Draconibacterium halophilum: one gene and its partner. The protein of the gene in region 1 interacts with the protein of each later gene in a pairwise test. Links are inferred from orthologs where the notes say so. Each region holds a gene or a part of one and is shown on either strand. Other genes may lie near its edges. The genes, in order: G0Q07_RS18010 and G0Q07_RS18930.

Region 1 (9,314 bases):
TAATTGGAAGTTGTTTTTGTATTTTGATGTATGTGATAATCTCATTAAAACCTAAATTATCTCCAAATAGCAATTTTTTAATGGGTGTATATAAATCCATTAAAATGAAAACCGCTATTAAAATCAAAGCCGTAATTAATAATCCTTTGATAAATTCTATACCATTTTTCTTTGTCTTTTTCATTTCAAGTGTATTTGATAGAACGAATTGTAGGTCTTAGTTCAAACTTGCCGTTAACGGTAAATTGTATGAGTAATGGCAGATTGCGTGGTAATTTCCTGTCAAACCGCTATGCAGTTTGATCTGGCTATAAAAGACTTGTTGTTTAGCACTTTCCCTGCCATTACTTATACAAGGTGTTAGCAAACGTTTTTTATATATCTATTGAGAATCATATTCTCTTTTTAACCAGTTTAACCATTCTTCTTCATTATTTACTAATTCTTTTTTAGAAATCGGATTTAGGGCTTTCTCATTAAGCCGGTGAATGATTTCTAATCCATACTTTATAATTAAAAATTCAACAAAAGAGCCCGATGCAGGATATCCGACCTCGGTTTCCATTGGATTGTTCCCAATTTTAAAATCAAGCATTTTTTCTAAAGGAAACAGCTTCCCTTCTCTCAAAAGTTCAACTGTTTTTTTATTGTTCATTTTTTCATCAGTAGCCATTGCTTCAGCATATCTGGCAATACCTTCATCAAAAAAAGAGCTAAACGTCAATTCGTTTTTTCTTAGAAGTGAATGTGAATTTTCATGCACCAATAAACCATAACTGGAATCTTGCTTGAGGAGCACATTGTAAACGCCAGCCTCACAACTAAACCCAATTCCCCAATAGCCTGTATAAAATATTTTTGATTCAAGATTAGGAAAATAGTAAATGTTTTCTTTGCTCCATCTGAAATCTAATTCTTTAAATAATCTGAGTAAGAAATTAACGGATTGTTCATTACTTTTTATTTGTTGACTTATTTCTTCTTTATTAAATGAATACGGCAAATATTTATAGTTGAAATTTTTTGTTTCGCTAGAACTAAAATCTCCATCAATATTAAGCTTTAACTTAACTCTTAATTCCGTTAGTACAGGAAGCTTATCATTACCCTGTTTTTTGACCATCTTATTATAATCTATTCCCTCCTTCTCAAAGATGGGCAATGCTGCTGCATCCGTAATGTTAATGACCGGAATTTGGTTATCTATATTTACAATATACAACGGATAGGTTTTATTACACAAAATAATAATAAGTCCCGAAGCCTTGTTATCTATTGCATAATTTATTTTTTCTTCCAGGATAGGAGTCAGTTTGGCAGCATCTAATGTGTCAGGTGAAATATCGGAGAGTACTAAAATTTTATCTTTAATTGATGTTCTTATACTATCAAATTCAAAGTTCTCAGTAATGCTGCCATTATAAAAGATAAGTTCACTTTCAAGATTAACATCTTTAGAGTAATTCTCAATTCCCATCGGACTATTAGTTTTTTCGTTTATTACCGGGAAAAAGGCGATTTTTTGTTTGACATCGTTTTCATATTGCAAATAACAAGAAGCCCAAGGTAGTTGGGTGTTGATATCATAATAGTATGATAATTGAGGACCTTGTGCCAACAGATAGACTGGTGATATTATCAAAAATGCAACAAAAATCAATCTAAAAAACTTTCCCATCATGTATTGGATTACATTCATTAAATGTTTGCTAACTAGTAAATATCAACACCAGGTGATGTTATTTTCCTTATCTCGATACAAAAAGTGTTGATATCCACCCAAAACGGAGGGATAACAACACATATTATGATTCGTTTGTAAATTGCTATTTCAGGGTGCGTATTCAATGGTTTAAAGTTTTAGTACACTAAAGCTAAGTATAATTTTTATGTTTCAAACCGTTTGGTGGTAAAAACTAGTAACATAAGCTTACGGCACCGTGCGGTGTGAGGGAAAATAATGGTTGAAACGGAACTCGACAGCTGTCGACAACAAAAAAAACCATCAATTTTCAACTCGACAGCCGTCGGCAACAAAAAAAATCATTTAAAACCTTGTTTTCTGCCGTCGACATCAAAAAAAACCATCGGTCTTCATCTCGACAGCTGTCGGCAACAAAAAAAACCGTCAGTTTTCATCTCGACAGCCGTCGGCAACAAAAAAAATCATTTAAAACCTTGTTTTCTCGCGTCGGCAACAAAAAAAACCATCGGTTTTCAACTCGACAGCCGTCGGCAACAAAAAAACCATCAGTTTTCATCTCGACAGCTGTCGGGAAAAGAAATAAAAGCAAATTCTTTCAACAACAATATACTTTGTAAAAAAAATTATATGAATATCCGTTATTCGTCATAATTAGTATTTAGCACGTCATGCTGAACTCGTTTCAGCATCTTTCGTATCTAATAATCAGCTGCTTGAGAATAAGACCCTGAAACCCCGTCAGGCCCTTCCAGACAGGAAGTTCAGGGTGATGTCCTGGTTGTGATTAATTGCGCACATTCAATAAAAATTATGTCAGCTATTGACTTTCTGAACGAATGGCCGTAAATTGTAGTCTCAAAATAAGTAACCTTTAAATATTTTAATCATGCTTAGTAAAATTTATTACTCCTATTTCACACTGGCAGCATTAACTGCTTTGGTTCAAAAAATCGTTAATCTATTAAGTGCACAACTTCCCGACCATCAAATGGTGCAAACAGTTTTAACACGTATTCAACCCCAGTTGCAAACCGCCCTGCAGGCTATCGGCAGCACCATTAAACAACCGCTTACCGAAATTGTAGCGGCAGCCGATTTACGCCGCGATAATACCTATCGCTCGTTGCGCGACCATATAAAAGCAGGCTTACGCCGCCAAAACAAAGCCTACCGTACGGCCTGCGAAGCGCTGTGGCTTGAATTCGAAAAAAACGACCTGAAGTTATATAACCAGTCGCGCGATACCGAAACCGCAGCCATTAACAGTTTACTGGCCGACTTGCTAAAACCCAAAAACCAGCCTCACCTGGCAACCACCAATACTACCCAGTGGGTTACCGAGTTGAATAACGACAACCAGGCCTATGTGGCAGCATCGGCACAACGAAGTGCTGCCCGCTCAACCGACGATACGGTAAACGATGACAAGGCCTTTAAAGACCTGAAAACATCGCTCGAACTACTGGAAAATATTCTGAATACGATGCTCGCGATGAACGACCCGCGTGGTATCAACGAGGTAGTTGACGAAATATCGCAATACATTGCCGAAGCCAACACAGCGGCTAAACAAAGCCAGAACAACACCGGCGATGACGAAGAAGAAAATAACAACGACACGGAATAAACTAAACGATTTTGCTTGCCGGCGCATGTTTTAGCTGAAACCGGCCTGCCTTTTTTTAGGTGGGCCGGTTTTGTTAGTGGTACCCTCTCCCCACGTTTCAACGAGGGATCCCGATTCTGTCGTTTTTAACGACACTCCTAAATGGCATTGCAAATGCGAAAAAACATACCCCGCGTTACCCCCAGGGGCAGTAGCAGAAAAAAATGCCACCTGCTTGTTAAAACAGATGGCATCTTTTAATTGAAATCCCCCGTCACGATATAATCGGGACACCCCCATTTGCAAAAGGCGGACGAGCCCGAAGCTAATGGCTCGCGACTCGTGGCCAGGGTTACTCTTTCCAATCCGGCAAACGGCCCGGAGTCCATGGTGCATTCATACGGTTGAGTTCGGCTTCCAGTGCCGGAACTTTATTTTCAACAATATTTTTCAGTGCATCAAGAACCGGTGGGAATTCCACCTTCATAATTTCGTAAGCCTGCTCTTCGGTAGTGGTAATTCCTGTTGTCGATCCCATGTGGGTGTAGGTAATTACACTCAACCGATCGTTAAGCGGTACCTGCGCCGGAGGAACTTCTTCCCCACTTGCTTTGGCAGGTACACCATTCATTTTAAAGTTTAATTCCTCTAACTCCACGCCTATTGCACGGGCCTTATCCATTAATTCCTGGCTGGCTCCCGGCGTAGCATAAATGGCTTGTTTTATCTTCTCCACTTTTTCGGTGGTTTCGCCAATCATTCGGTTGGTTCCCACAACGGCCAGTGCCAGTGTATTCACTTTTTCGGCAAAGGCCACATTTTCGTTGTAATCTGCTGCCGGAAGTTCGGTATTATTCAGGCGCTTGCAGGTAAACGAAACGGGCTCAACCAGTTCGGTCGACTCACCTTCGTGCCACAATTTCATTCCTACTTTATAGGTTCCGGGCATCACCATAATGCCACGTCCGGCACTGCTTATCGGGTTAAATTTATCGCGAATACGCGCATTTGCCGTAGCCGAGTAAGTCATATTCCAGTTCACACGGTTCACGCCTTTTGAAGGTGCTTTCGAGAACTGATCGATTACATTTCCATGGTTATCGTAAATGGTAAATATCAGGTGCGATTTTTCCTGCTGACCTTCCAGTTGCAATTCTCTCCAGCTTGGCTGCGGAATTGGTTTTCCTTCCTTAAACAACTCTTTCTCTTCCTCTTTACGAAGCTGTCTTTGGGTTTTTGGTACTTCTTTCAGGTAATACGTAAACGTTGCTCCGTATTCCGGATTTTTGGCTGTAAAGTAAGTACTTCCCTGGTTGCTTTTTCCGCGGGTTTGTACAAACATCAGTGCATCTTCAATGGGAAAAATAGCTGCTTCTGTATTTTCAAGATCGGCAGATATTTCACGTAGCGGACTATAATCGTCGAGGATGTAGAACCCACGGCCAAATGTTGCTGCTACCAAATCGCTTTCGCGCTCCTGAATGGCAATGTCGAACACGGCAATGGTTGGCATTCCAGATTTTAGCTGCACCCAGTTTTCGCCACCGTCAACAGTAAAGTAGATGCCAAATTCGGTTCCAACAAATAATAGTTCAGGGCGAACAAAATCTTGCACGATGGTATGAACCGATCCATTCTCCGGCAGGTTGCCCGAAATAGACGTCCACGTTTTTCCTTTGTCGGTACTTTTATATACGTAAGGTTTAAAATCGTCGCGTTTCAGGTTATCGAAAGTGGCATACACCACATTTTCATCAAAACGGTCGGCACACAAGTCGCTTACAATCGTCAACTCCGGCACACCGTCAAAGGATTTTACCTGTGTCCAGTTTTCACCATCTTCGGTAACTGAAATAATGCCGTCGTCGGTTCCGGCATACAACAGTCCTTCCTGTACTTTCGATTCCTCGAGTGCAACAATGGTTCCCCATTGCGATGTAGAAACATCACGCACAACAGCTTCGGCAGGCCAGTATTTGCCCATAACCGGAATTGAGGTACGATCGATTTGTGCGGTCAGATCATCGCTGATTACTTCCCAGGTATTACCACGGTCGTCGCTACGAAAAACCTTGTTGGCCGCCACGTACAAACGTGTTTTTTTATGCGGACTGATAAACAACGGCGTGTTCCAGTTCCATTTGTAGGTTAGTTCGCCTAAACCTTCGCGCGGTTTAATACTTAAGCTTTCGCCGCTTTTTTTATCGTAACGATACACATTTCCATACTGATATTCGGAATAAACGATATTTGGATTTCCGGGCTCAACAGCTCCCCAAAAACCATCGCCTCCTAATGTTGGATACCATTCGTCGTTGGTAACACCACTTCGGCTGGTTGTTTGCGAAGGACCGCCCATTGAATTGTTATCCTGTGTTCCGCCATATACATTATAAAACGGTTCTGCATCATCCAGGTAAACACGATAGAACTGGGTTATTGGCAGATTCTCTTTAAAATCGAAAGTTGTTCCGTCATCCCACGTTTCGTAAATACCACCGTCGCCACCTATAATATAGTGTTTGGTATCGGTTGGGTCGATCCAAATGGCATGGTCGTCAACGTGGCGTCCCTTGGTGCTGATACTCTTCCACGTTTTTCCGCCATCAACAGTTATTTTCGAAACTGTTTCGGTTGAATATACTTTATCCACATTTTTAGGATCGCAAACTATTTCGTTGTAATACTGACCGCTTGAATGGTAGTCGCTCATTTTCGACCAGCTTTCGCCTTTATCGGTTGAGCGGTAAAATCCACCTTTATCTTCGGCAGCTTCCACAATCAGGTACACGTAATTCGGGTTAACCGGCGATACATCAATACCCATTCCTCCCAGGTGAACACCCGGCAGGCCTTTTGTAATTTTTCGCCAGTTCTCGCCACCGTCGGTACTTTTATATACGGCCGATTCAGGCCCACCACCAATTTTTGTAAATGATGTTCTGCGGCGCTGCTCCGATGTTGCGTACATAATTTCCGGATTACAAGGATCCATTACTACATTATTTACACCGGTGTTTTCGCTAATCTCCAGTACTTTATTCCAGGTTTCGCCGCCGTCGGTACTTTTGTAAAGGCCACGCTCCTCGCCCGGTCCCCATGCCGATCCTTCGGCAGCAACAAAAACAATGTTGGAATTACGTGGATCAATAACGATTCCACCAATCTGACGGCTTTCTTTCAGGCCCATATTTTTAAACGACTTACCTCCATCGAGCGATTTATAAACACCATCGCCATAACCGAGTGCACGCTGGTGATTGTTTTCGCCGGTTCCTACCCAAACTACATTGGAATTATTTGGATCGAGTACCACTACACTTGTTGAATACGAACCATACTTATCAAAGATCGGTTTCCAGGTGGTGCCGTTGTTCGTGGTTTTCCATACATTACCCGAAGCAACAGCCACATAATACTCTTTGTGGTTGTTTGGGTTTACAGCAAAATCAGCAATCCGGCCACTTGCCCATGCCGGACCAATATTTCGCCATTTCAGGCCACTAACCAGTCCCGAATTAACAAAAGGCTTGGCTTCTTCTTTTTTCTCCTCTTCTTTCTTTTTTGAAAAGGCTACTGTTGAAAATAAAAATACAGCAGTTAAAACTAGTGCGAGTTTCTTCATAAAAATATTTATTTGAATTTACGATATCATCAGTACAAAATGGTCGGTGAATGTTACGCGTAAAGTCTTTTTAAAATCGACACAGTTACGCCTTACCATTAGGTTTAGTTTTTCAGTCGATGAAAATAATAAATATATAGTATGTGAAAAACGATATAAATCACAAAGCACGAAGAAATATTGCTGTATAAAAACAGCACGAATACATATTATTGATTCGAACAACGTTTAAGGAGGTATTTTCTACAATTTAGCTTGAGATCCGGATTAAAAATTCAACACACCCTTTAAATTCTTATAGCCTGTTTTACTGACTTTTAATTTTGTTTTGTCGTGCAGAATAACAATGTACGATTCCTTTTCGTATTGCTGAATTTCTTCAATCTCATCCACTTTCACAATGTAACTGCGGTGGATACGCACAAAGTTTTTCGGATTCAGCGCACTTTCAAAATATTTCATTGTTTTTTGTTTCATCCAGCGGCCTTCGGTAGTGTAGATCATTACGTAATCATCCATCGATTCGATATAACGTACGGCATCAACCGGGGCGATATGAATTTTGTGGCGATCTTTTACCACCACACGATCGAGGTATTCGTCCTTTGGAAAATCACTTACTTTTTCGGCCACATCCGAATCTTTTCCTTCGGTTTGGATGCGCTCCAGCACTTTCTGAATGGCTTCATCCAAACGATCTCTCGAATATGGTTTTAACAAATAATCGGCAGCATTGTAATCAAACGCCTTTAAAGCATATTGATCGTAGGCTGTGGCAAAAATTATCTGTGGTTTGTGGTCGAGCAACTCCAGCAGTTCAAAACCGGTGATTTTTGGCATTTGAATATCGAGAAAAACCAGATCGGGTTTTAAGTCATTGATTTGTTTTACGCCTTCAAAACCGTTTTCGCATTCAGCAATCAGTTCAATAGCTTCGTTGTCGGCCAAAAACGATTTCATCAGGTTACGAGCCAGTTCTTCATCTTCAACTATAATTGTGCGCAATTTTTCAGTCATCTTATTCTAATTTTGAGGAATGGTTAAAGTTACGGTAAATTCGTTTTGATTATCTTCAATTTTCAGCAAATGTGGGTTTCCGTAGATCACCTGCAGGCGGTCGCGGATATTACGCAGTCCGATTCCTTCGCCTTTCTTGCTTACTGCATCTTTATCATAGCTATTGCTAATGGTAACCACTAATTTATTATCATCGCATCTGCAATGGGTAATTACATCAATGGTTTCCGTTGCCTCGTAAACGCCATATTTTATCGCATTTTCGTACAGCGGCTGAAGTATCATATTCGGAATTTCTGCCTTTGAACAGTTTTCTTCAATAGCAAAAACGGGATTTAGCTTTTTCCCAAAACGTACTTTTTCAATCTTCAGGTAAAGCTCATTATTATTTATTTCCTGCTGAACAGTTACTTTTTCGCGCTGGTCATGTTTTAGCGAATAACGCATCAGCTGCGATAGGTTGATGACCATTTCCTGTGCTTTTGCAGGATCGGTCATCGTTAGCGACGAAATACTGTTCAAACTGTTAAACAAAAAGTGTGGGTTGATCTGCGATTTTAATGCGTGCAGTTCGGCCTCTTTTACCAGCGCTTTTAATTTTGTTTCGTTTTTGGTTTTTTCTTTAAAAGCCAGGTAATAATTTACCGCGTAGAAAAACACCACATTAAAGGTATAAAGTAAGTACCCGTTGTAAATTCCGGTAAACAGGTAATTATTATCTTCCTGCAGCTGCCCGGGATTAATGAGCTTTGTAATAACAGTACCAATGTATAACCAAATTAATACGATGATTGTGGCGGCAATAACATGCGCCAGTATTACGCGTCCAACACTGTTATCTTCAAGGGTACTGAATTTAATGACATACCAGATGGCCACTCCCAGAAATCCGAAAAGAACGACGTAAGCAAAACGATCGGTCATTGCGGTAATAAAATCGCTTTCGCCAACAGTTACTACCACCAGCACCATCACAACCGCCAAAATCAGCCAAAATGCAATGTATGAAATCGCCAGGCGCGGAGTTTTTATAAAAGGATGTTTAAAGTCCATTTTACAGGTATTTAATCTCTACACCGCCAAAAGCTGCAAAACCTTTTATTACCAGTGTCTTCGATGCATCGGGGACAATTTGATTTAGTGAGTTTCCACGTTTATCGGTATAGCCACCAAAAATAGCGGTTACTTCATTTTTTACCGTCCAGTCGGGCGGTACTTTAAAACCACAGCCACCAAATAAGGCAAGCGTGTCGATAACGGCACCATTACCCGAAAGTTTTGCCTGACGTAAATCATATTCAGTACCACCAAAGATGGAAGTGGTTCTTCCACCCATAAAATTTTGAGAATTTACGTACACT
Region 2 (10,420 bases), 210 kb from region 1 along the record:
ATTAAAGATTAATGATTTCCTGATCTGTTCATTTTGAATGTCCTTCGCAAATCTGAAATCGTTAATCGTCATTCTGCGGTTCAATCCTACTTCTTGCTCTCTTCGATACTTTTAATGAATTCATCAAATAAAAACTCAGTATCTACCGGGCCACTCCATGCTTCCGGGTGAAACTGCGTCGAAAAGAACGGCTTTGTTTTGTGCCTGATTCCTTCGTTGGTTCCATCGTTCACATTCGTAAATAACGGTTCCCAGTCGCTAGGCAAAGTGTCGGTTGCTACCGCAAAACCATGGTTCTGCGAAGTGATGTAACATTTATTTGTTCCTTCTAACAATACCGGCTGGTTGTGACTGCGGTGACCAAATTTCAATTTATAAGTCTCGGCTCCGGCGGCACGTGCCAACAACTGGTTACCCAGGCAAATTCCCATAATTGGCTTTTCAGTTCCCATTACATTTTTAATGTATTCAACTGTTACATCGCACTTGGCCGGGTCGCCCGGTCCGTTCGAGATAAACAATCCGTCAAACTCTTCTTTGGTATAATCGTAATCCCATGGCACGCGAATAACAGTTGCTCCACGCCTAAGCAAACAACGAAGAATGTTGTTTTTTACGCCGCAGTCTACCAGTACCACTTTGTGTTCTCCGTCTCCGTAAACCTCACGCTCCTTGCAACTTGCAACCGCTACCAGGTTTTCTTTATTCGGATCGTAAAAGTCAATTTCATCTTCAAATTCGATCTTACCTAACATCGAACCTTTCTCACGTAAAATTTTTGTTAAGGCTCTCGTATCAATATCAAACAACCCCGGCACATTGTGTTCTTTTAGCCAGTCGCTCAAACTTTTTTCTGCGTTCCAGTGGCTAAATTCAAATGAATAATCTGAGATTATCAGGCCGGAAATGTGCATTTTGTGCGATTCGTAATGCTTGTGAATACCGTTCTCTTTTTTGTTAAATGGAACGCCATAGTTTCCAATCATTGGATAGGTAGAAACCAAGATCTGCCCCGTGTACGATGGGTCAGTCAAACTCTCCGGATACCCCGTCATTGCTGTATAAAAAACTACCTCTCCGGCAACCGCTTTTTCGCTTCCGAACGATTTTCCGATAAAAACGGTACCGTCTTCAAGAGTTAATTTTGCCTGTTTTACTTTGTACATATTCCGATTTAATAATTAAAAAAAATGCGTTTGCCCTAAAATAGTTCAAACGCATTTCAGTTATTCTTTATACTTATTTTCAAATACACTTTCTCAGCCATAATGTTAAGAACATGAACTTAAAGTCATTTTCCGATGCAAAAATAGAAAATATTCTGAATTTCTTACCCATAGTTTTATAAGAATGTATATTTTTGCATTACAAATGAATATTTATTCAATGAAGAATAAAGTACAACGACAACTGGAAATACGCAAAATAATCCACCGAGGCAGCGTGCACAGCCAAGATGAGTTATTGGTTGAACTAAAACGTCGCGGATACGAGCTGACACAAGCTACCCTGTCGCGCGATTTAAAGGTTCTGCAGGTTGCAAAAGTTCCGCATCCGGCAAAAGGATATGTTTATACGATTCCTGAAAATGGCCAATTGGAGAAGGCAAATTCAGAGCACAGAAACAGGATAAATTACCTGGCTGATGGATTTAAGGATATACAGTTCTCGGGCAACCTGGCCGTTATAAGGACAGTGCCAGGATACGCCAACAGTATTGCCGCAGTAATTGATGCGACGAGCCCATGGGAAATTTTGGGGACAGTAGCCGGAGATGATACTATATTAATAATACAACGGGAAGGAATATCGAAAAATGATTTGACTGAGGCATTAATAAAAATTCTGCCAAAGCTAAACGACAAATTGTAGTTCGAAAAGATGAAGCGATTAAAAGACATAGAAGTAACTATTGCCAACGAAAAACACCTGAAGTTTATCGATGCAATTAATGATGCCATCGACAGTGCTTCGCAACAGCGCGGAACAGGTATTGCACGTCGGTCTTATGAATACCTTTCTTCAAAAATGAAGGAGGGAAAAGCAATTATTGCACTTGATGAAGAAAACTTTGCAGGATTTTGTTACGTAGAAACCTGGCAGGAAAAAGGCTTTGTTGCTAACTCGGGACTAATTGTTGCCGAAGGATACCGTGGTCTTGGATTAGCAAAAGCCATTAAGAAGAAAGCATTTGAGCTGTCGCGCAAAAAATATCCAAACTCAAAAATATTTGGTTTAACCACAGGTTTGGCCGTAATGAAAATCAACCACGAGTTGGGATATCGCCCGGTAACATTTTCGGAGTTAACATTAGACGACCAATTTTGGAAAGGCTGCGAGGGTTGTGTTAATCACGACATTTTAGAGCGTACGGGAAGAACAAAATGCCTGTGCACCGGAATGTTATACGATCCAGCCTGGGAGAAACCATCTTACGCTAACGGAAACGGAATTAGAAAACGTAGCTTGCTCGATCTTCTGCCAAAACGATTTGCGGGTGTTGCAAAAAAGAAAAACAATCAATCAGATAATAAAAAGTAGAGCGGCGGCTCGCTATTCGGCGGACAGCTACAGACTTAAGTTGAATAACAAACGCCGTCGCTCTTTTAAAGATATTGAGACATGAGTAAAAAATTGGTACTGGCATTTAGCGGAGGTTTAGACACATCGTTTTGTGTAAAATACCTGAAGGAAGAAAAAGGTTACGATGTGTACACAGCGATTGCCAACACGGGCGGATTCTCTGACGAAGAATTAAAAGTCATTGAGGAACGCGCGTTGGCGCTGGGCGCAGTTGAGCACATTACACTCGATGTGACCAACGAGTATTACGAAAAATGTATCCGCTACATGGTTTTTGGGAATGTTCTACGTAATAATACGTACCCTATTTCGGTAAGCTCCGAAAGAGCGTTTCAGGCAATTGCTATTATTGAGTATGCCAAAGAAATTGATGCAAAATACATTGCTCACGGAAGTACCGGCGCCGGAAACGATCAGATTCGTTTCGACCTTACTTTCCAGGTGTTGGCTCCTGAGATCGAGATCATCACGCCTACCCGCGACATGTTGCTTACTCGTCAGTACGAAATTGATTACCTTAAAAAATACGGTTTCGAAGCCGATTTCTCGAAAATGGAATACTCCATTAATCAGGGACTTTGGGGAACAAGCGTTGGTGGAAAAGAGACATTGACCACTAACAAAAATCTTCCTGAAGAAGCTTATCCTAGTCAATTAGAAACTACCGGTGAAAAAACTATTGAACTTGGTTTTGAAAAAGGCGAGCTGATTTCGCTCGACGGTGAATTTTATGAAAACGGCGCGGATGTAATTCGCGCACTGGAAGGCGTTGCGTCGAAATATGCCATTGGCCGCGACACACATGTTGGTGATACTATTATTGGTATTAAAGGCCGCGTTGGTTTTGAGGCTGCCGCACCGCTGATTACCATTAAAGCACACCACCTGCTGGAAAAACATACGCTTACCAAATGGCAATCGTACTGGAAAGAGCAGCTGGGCAATTGGTATGGAATGTTCTTACACGAAGCCATGTATCAGGAGCCGGTAATGCGCAACATTGAAGATTTCCTGGAATCAACACAGGAAAATGTAACCGGAAAAGTGATCGTAAAACTGAGACCTTACAATTTCGAGTTAGTAGGAATTGAATCGGAGCACGACTTAATGAATTCAGGATTTGGCCAGTATGGCGAAACTGTTGAAGAATGGACTGCCGACGATGTTAAAGGATTTACCAAAATCTTATCGAACTCACTAAAAATCTACAATAAAGTAAACGGAAATTTATAGGATGATTAAAGTTGGAATTATAGGAGGAGCCGGATACACTGCCGGAGAGCTGTTAAGAATTTTATTAAATCATCCGCAAGCAGAAATTGGTTTTGTGCAAAGCACCAGCAATGCCGGCAACCTGATTTCGGATGTACACATTGATTTGCTGGGTGAAACCGAAATCAAATTTACCGACCAAATGCCTTTTGATGAAGTGGATGTTATTTTCCTTTGCATGGGGCATGGCAAGTCGATCGAATTCATGGAGAAAAATACTTTCCCGAAATACTTAAAAATTATCGACTTAAGCCACGACTACCGGCTTAAAAGAGAAGGCAACGACTTTGTTTATGGTTTGCCTGAATTAAATCGGGAAGAAATTGAGTCATCAGAACGAATTGCCAATCCGGGTTGTTTTGCTACCGGAATTCAGCTAGCACTTTTGCCACTTGCAGCCAACGATATGTTGCAGGACGAGATTCATGTGCAAGCCATTACCGGATCAACCGGTGCCGGACAAAAACCAACCGCAACCTCGCATTTCAGCTGGAGAAGCAGCAATGTTTCGGCTTATAAAATTTTCGAGCATCAGCACGAAGGCGAGATCATCCAAAGCCTTACGCAATTGCAGCCGGGATTTGAAAAGGATTTCAATTTTGTACCGATTCGCGGAAACCATACACGGGGTATATTTGTAGCTTGTTATACAAAATTTGATGGCTCGCTTGAAGAAGCCAATGAAATTTACAAGGATTACTATGCCGATCATCCATTCGTTTTTATCACGGATAAAAATCCGGGCGTAAAACAGGTAGTAAATACCAACAAAGGCGTAATATATTTGGAAAAACACGGTAACAAACTGGTAATAATCAGCTTAACCGACAATTTAATAAAAGGCGCATCCGGACAAGCAGTTCAGAATATGAACCTGATGTTTGGCCTGGATGAAAAAACCGGACTAAGTTTAAAACCGGTAGCTTTTTAAAAGGAAAAAGTAGAACAAAAAAACAAAGGAACGACTTCTGACTCCGGTCTTCGGTCTTCCGACATAGAATATGGAATTATTTAACGTATATCCACTTTTCGACATCACTCCCGTAAAGGCAAAAGGCTGCTATGTTTGGGATGAGAACGGAAAGAAATACCTCGATCTTTACGGCGGGCACGCGGTAATTTCAATTGGGCACAGCCATCCGACTTATATCGAAAATATAAGCGATCAACTTCAGCAAATTGGGTTCTATTCCAATTCGGTTCAAAATCCATTGCAAAAGGAACTGGCTGAAAAACTAGGCAAACAATCAGGCTGCGAAGATTACCAGTTATTTCTTTGCAACTCGGGTGCCGAGGCCAACGAGAATGCACTAAAACTGGCCTCTTTCATTACCGGTAAAAAGAAAATTATCAGTTATAAAAAAGGGTTCCATGGACGTACATCTGCCGCTGTGGCCATTACCGATAATCCGAAAATTATTGCACCTGTTAACGAAACAGACAATGCGGTTATCCTGCCGTTTAACGATATTAACGCAACAGAAGAAGTTTTAAAACAAGGCGATGTGGCCGCGGTAATTGTTGAAGGAATTCAGGGAATTGGAGGGATTTACGTACCCGACACCGAATTCCTGACAAAACTGAAACAGCTGACTGAAAAATATGTGGCCGTTCTAATTCTGGATGAAATACAATCGGGTTACGGACGAAGCGGAAAATTTTTCGCCTATCAACATACCGATATAAAACCCGACATTGTCACCATGGCAAAAGGAATGGGTAACGGATTCCCGATTGGCGGCGTACTCATTCAACCGGAAATTGAGCCGTGGTTTGGCATGCTCGGAACCACTTTTGGTGGCAACCACCTGGCTTGTGCTGCTGCAATTGCAGTTCTTGATGTAATGAAAGACGAAAAACTGGTTGAGAATGCCGAAAAAGTTGGAAATTACCTGATGGATAAACTGGCGGCAATTGATGCAGAGTTTGAGATCAGAGGAGAAGGATTGATGATCGGGTTGGAATTCAAGAAACCAATTGCCGAGATTCGCAAGAAATTGCTTTTCGATTACGGTATTTTTACCGGCGTATCGGGGCAAAATATTATCAGGCTGTTGCCACCGCTCAGCCTTACAACCGAACAAGCCGACACCTTTTTAGCAGCGTTTGCAGAAGTACTTGGCTCGTTCGCTGAATAAAAAATGATTTGAAAACTACATTTTCTAAATTCGACAAAATGGAAAATAAAAAAATAGCAATAATCGGGGTAGGAAACATGGGAGGTGCCATTGCACTTGGTCTTTTAAAATCGGGCTCAGTTGAAGCAAGCAATATCTCCGTTTCCGACAGAAAAGAAGCTACGCTCAAAAAAATGAGCGACCTGGGAATTGATGCTTACGACAACAACATTGACGCAGCAAAAGACGCAGATGTGATCATCGTTGCCGTAAAACCCTATCATATTGAGGGAGTAATTAATACCCTGAAACCCATTTTGTCGCCGGAGAAGATTTTCATTTCCATTGTTGCCGGAGTTGGCATTGACGAGCTTGGAGAGATGGCTGGAAACAACATTCCAATTTTCCGGGTAATGCCAAACACCGCAATTGCTTTACAGGAATCGCTAACCTGTATTTCGGCAAATGGTAACACCGAACCATACCGCGAGTATGTAGTTGAACTGTTCGACAAACTGGGAAAAACCATCGAAATTCCGGAAGAACTTATGGCTGCTGCAACTGTACTTTCGTCGTGTGGTATTGCTTATGCGCTGCGTTATATCCGTGCTGCTATGCAAGGTGGTATCGAGATTGGTTTTAGCGCCGAAATGGCTCAGCTTATTACAGCACAAACGGTAAAAGGTGCAACCGAATTGTTACTTCAATCGGGACATCACCCTGAAAGAGAGATCGATAAAGTAACCACTCCGATGGGTGTTACTATTACCGGCCTGAACGAAATGGAACACAAAGGCTTTAGCTCTTCACTAATTCAGGGAGTTTTGGCTTCGTACAAAAAAATAAAAGACAACTAAAGAATTGTGCAGACCCGCTATAAAAAAATAACAGTAAAAGTAGGCAGCAATGTGTTGGCCAAAGCCGACGGAACGCTCAACGTGGCGCGCATTGCCCATCTGGTAGACCAAATTGCTCATTTGCAAAAAAATGGCGTTGAGGTGGTTTTGGTATCATCGGGGGCAGTTGCTGCAGGCCGTGCTGTTATGAGTAAAACAAAAAAATCGGACGCCGTATCGCAACGACAGTTATGGGCTGCACTGGGGCAGGTAAAATTAATATCGCGTTATTCTGATTTTTTCCACGAAGAAGGGTTGACCTGCGCACAGGTACTCACCACAAAGGAAAATTTTTCGAGCCGTGGACATTACCTGAACATGAAAAACTGTATTACTACATTGCTGGAAAATAAAGTGATACCAATTGTAAATGAGAATGACACCATCTCGATAACCGAGTTGATGTTTACCGACAACGACGAACTTTCAGGATTAATCGCGTCGATGGTAGATTCGGAAGCACTAATCATCCTCAGCAATATTGACGGTGTTTACACTGCACATCCGGATAGTGATGGTGCCGAATTGATAGAACACATTAGAGTTGCCGATAAAGGACCTCAGGATGCAATTTCGTCAGAACGTTCAGATTTTGGCCGCGGCGGAATGCTAACCAAATTTCGCATTGCCAAAAAAGTTGCCGGCGATGGAATTGGTGTTCACGTAGCTAACGGAACCCGATCAAATGTGCTGATAGATTTATTGGACAAATCGAAAAACCTAAAACACACTTTTTTCGTACCTAACGTCAAGCCATCGAGTGGAGTAAAAAAATGGATCGGCTATTCCGACGGTTTTGCAAAGGGACAGGTACAAATCAACGAAGGAGCAAGAAAAGCACTGCTTTCCGATAAAGCCGTTAGCTTGCTGCCGGTGGGAATTGAGAAAGTTGAAAGCGAATTCAAAAAAGGAGACCTAATTAAAATAGTAGACACAAACGGCGAACTTGTTGGCATGGGAAAAGCCTCGTACGGATCAGAAAAGATTGAAATGGGAAAACAATCCGACAAGCAAAAACCGGTAATTCATTACGATTATTTGTATTTAGAATATAAAACAAACGAAACATTAATATAGAAAAATAAAATAGCTCAGAATATCCTTTAACTTACGTTTGTCTAGCATGACAAACTACCCTTACTCCCTTTTTTTGATGCCTTAATTTTAACTTATTCTGAGCTCCCTCTCCCTCCCCCGGGAGAGGGTTTTTCGTTGAAAGACCATAAATTATGAAGATAGAACAACAGCTAAAAAAAACGCTTGATGCGTCGCGCAAATTAAACCTGGTGAATGACGACCAGGTGAAAAAAGTATTGCTGGAACTGGCACACGAAGCAAGGGCAAAATCGGTTTTTATTCTTTCGGAGAACCAAAAAGATCTGGATCGTATGGATCCGCAAGATCCAAAGTTCGACCGACTGAAATTATCGAAAGAAAGGATAGAAGGCATTGCCAGAGACATGGAAAATGTTGCTCGTCTTGAGAGCCCTGTTGGAATAACATTAAAAGAAACAGAACGTGATAATGGACTAAAAATTAAGAAAGTTTCGGTGCCTTTTGGTGTTATCGGGATAATTTACGAAGCCCGCCCCAATGTTACTTTCGACGTTTTTGCCTTGTGCCTGAAATCGGGTAACGCCTGTGTTTTAAAAGGTGGCAGCGATGCCATTTACTCCAACCAGGCTATTGTTTCTATTATACGCGATGTACTAAAGAAATTTGATTTTGACGAAAATACGGTAACACTACTTCCTGCCGGACGTGAAGAAACCAACGAAATGTTGCGTGCCCATGGCTACATCGACCTTATCATTCCTAGAGGAAGCCAGGGGCTAATAAATTTTGTACGCGAAAATGCCACCATTCCGGTAATTGAAACCGGTGCCGGAATATGCCACACTTATTTCGATGAATTTGGTGATGCCGAAAAAGGCCGCGAAATTATATTTAATGCCAAAACCCGCCGCCCATCGGTGTGTAATGCTCTCGATTGCCTGGTAATTCACGATAGTCGCCTTACCGAGTTAAACGGTTTTGCAAAAAAACTCTCGGAAGAAAAAGTAGTGATTTACGCCGACGAAAAAGCTTTCGAACAGATTCAAGCTACTTATCCAAAAGAACTGTTATTTGAAGCTACCGAAGAATCATTCGGAACAGAATTCTTATCGATGAAAATGTCGGTTAAAACAGTAGGCTCTTTCGACGAAGCATTGGACCATATTAATACACATACATCAAAACACAGTGAGGCGATTGTTACTGAAAACCAGGAGCGTATTGAAACATTCTGCAAAATGGTAGATGCTTCATCTGTATATTCAAATGCATCAACCGCTTATACCGACGGTGCCCAATTTGGACTGGGAGCTGAGATTGGCATCAGCACACAAAAATTACACGCTCGCGGGCCAATGGCACTGGAAGAATTGACCAGCTATAAATGGATAATTGAAGGAAACGGACAAGTAAGACCTAAATAAAAAATCAAAACTAAGTTTGAGGTTTAAGCTTCGTGCTTCCAACTTCGGACTTCCAACTTTTTATAACATGAAGAAATTCACATCAGTAAAAGATATTCCCAGCATTGAAAAAGCGCTGGCAACTGCATTCGAAGTAAAAAATAACAAGTTTGGATTTCAACATCTGGGGAAAAACAAAACCATGGTTTTGGTATTTTTCAACTCAAGTCTGCGTACACGTTTAAGTACCCAAAAAGCTGCCATGAACATGGGCATGAATACTATGGTGATGAACGTAAACGAAGACAGCTGGCAACTGGAATCGGAAATGGGCGTGGTTATGGACGGCAAAAATGCCGAACACCTGCGCGAAGCCATTCCTGTTATTGGTAAATATTGCGATGTGATTGGTGTACGTGCTTTTGCCAAATTCGAAAACCGTGAAGACGATTATTCGGAAAAAATACTAAGTCAGTTTGTTGAATTTGCCGATGTTCCGGTGGTGAGTATGGAAGGTGCTACGCGTCACCCATTACAAAGTTATGCCGATTTGGTAACCATTGAAGAACACAAAAAAGTAGAAAAACCAAAAGTCGTTCTAACATGGGCGCCACATCCACGTGCGTTGCCACAAGCTGTTGCCAACTCGTTTGTGGAATGGATGCGCGAAACCGACTATGAGCTGGTTGTTACACATCCGAAAGGGTACGAACTGGCACCTGAATTTATGGGCGATGCAAAAGTAGAATACGATCAGAAAAAAGCGTTTGAAGGCGCTGATTTTATTTATGCTAAGAACTGGGCTTCGTACAACGATTACGGACAGATACTTTCAAAAGATTTGAACTGGACAGTTGATGAAGCAAAAATGGCTTTAACCAACGATGCCAAATTTATGCACTGTCTTCCGGTACGCCGAAATATGGTGGTTACCGATGGTGTAATCGACAGCCCCAATTCAATTGTAGTAGACGAGGCTTACAACCGCGAAATTACAGCCCAGGCAGTGTTGAAAATGATTTTGGAAGATAAATAAGATGTTGTAGCTTTGTATCGCGATGAAGACAATTACAATTGACATATCAGACAAAGT

The links.
Region 2: the proteins of G0Q07_RS18010 (region 1) and G0Q07_RS18930 interact in binary tests that used the Escherichia coli proteins (3 or more experiments, as listed by UniProt). The link is inferred for Draconibacterium halophilum from one-to-one orthologs.

What each region holds. Positions count from the first base shown.
Region 1 is NZ_CP048409.1:4,423,236-4,432,549, forward strand. The notes cover bases 6,079-9,004. They hold G0Q07_RS18010 (LytR/AlgR family response regulator transcription factor), read right to left. Parts: upstream 7,954-9,004; coding sequence 7,204-7,953; downstream 6,079-7,203. Other genes in these bases: G0Q07_RS18005 (VPS10 domain-containing protein), read right to left, coding at 6,079-6,936; G0Q07_RS18015 (sensor histidine kinase), read right to left, coding at 7,960-9,004. In the rest of the region: G0Q07_RS17990 (hypothetical protein), read right to left, coding at 1-184; G0Q07_RS17995 (hypothetical protein), read right to left, coding at 383-1,681; G0Q07_RS18000 (DUF6261 family protein), read left to right, coding at 2,592-3,332; more of G0Q07_RS18005, read right to left, coding at 3,664-6,078; more of G0Q07_RS18015, read right to left, coding at 9,005-9,006; G0Q07_RS18020 (LiaF transmembrane domain-containing protein), read right to left, coding at 9,008-9,314. UniProt on the Escherichia coli protein: Member of the two-component regulatory system BtsS/BtsR, which is part of a nutrient-sensing regulatory network composed of BtsS/BtsR, the low-affinity pyruvate signaling system YpdA/YpdB and their respective target proteins, BtsT and YhjX.
Region 2 is NZ_CP048409.1:4,633,122-4,643,541, forward strand. The notes cover bases 7,336-10,222. They hold G0Q07_RS18930 (glutamate-5-semialdehyde dehydrogenase), read left to right. Parts: upstream 7,336-8,097; coding sequence 8,098-9,348; downstream 9,349-10,222. Other genes in these bases: proB (glutamate 5-kinase), read left to right, coding at 7,336-7,945; G0Q07_RS18935 (N-acetylornithine carbamoyltransferase), read left to right, coding at 9,416-10,222. Outside these bases: carA (glutamine-hydrolyzing carbamoyl-phosphate synthase small subunit), read right to left, coding at 87-1,166; argR (arginine repressor), read left to right, coding at 1,387-1,872; G0Q07_RS18900 (GNAT family N-acetyltransferase), read left to right, coding at 1,882-2,541; G0Q07_RS18905 (argininosuccinate synthase), read left to right, coding at 2,623-3,816; argC (N-acetyl-gamma-glutamyl-phosphate reductase), read left to right, coding at 3,818-4,786; G0Q07_RS18915 (aspartate aminotransferase family protein), read left to right, coding at 4,857-5,993; proC (pyrroline-5-carboxylate reductase), read left to right, coding at 6,032-6,829; more of proB, read left to right, coding at 6,836-7,335; more of G0Q07_RS18935, read left to right, coding at 10,223-10,363; G0Q07_RS18940 (hypothetical protein), read left to right, coding at 10,386-10,420. UniProt on the Escherichia coli protein: Catalyzes the NADPH-dependent reduction of L-glutamate 5-phosphate into L-glutamate 5-semialdehyde and phosphate. The product spontaneously undergoes cyclization to form 1-pyrroline-5-carboxylate.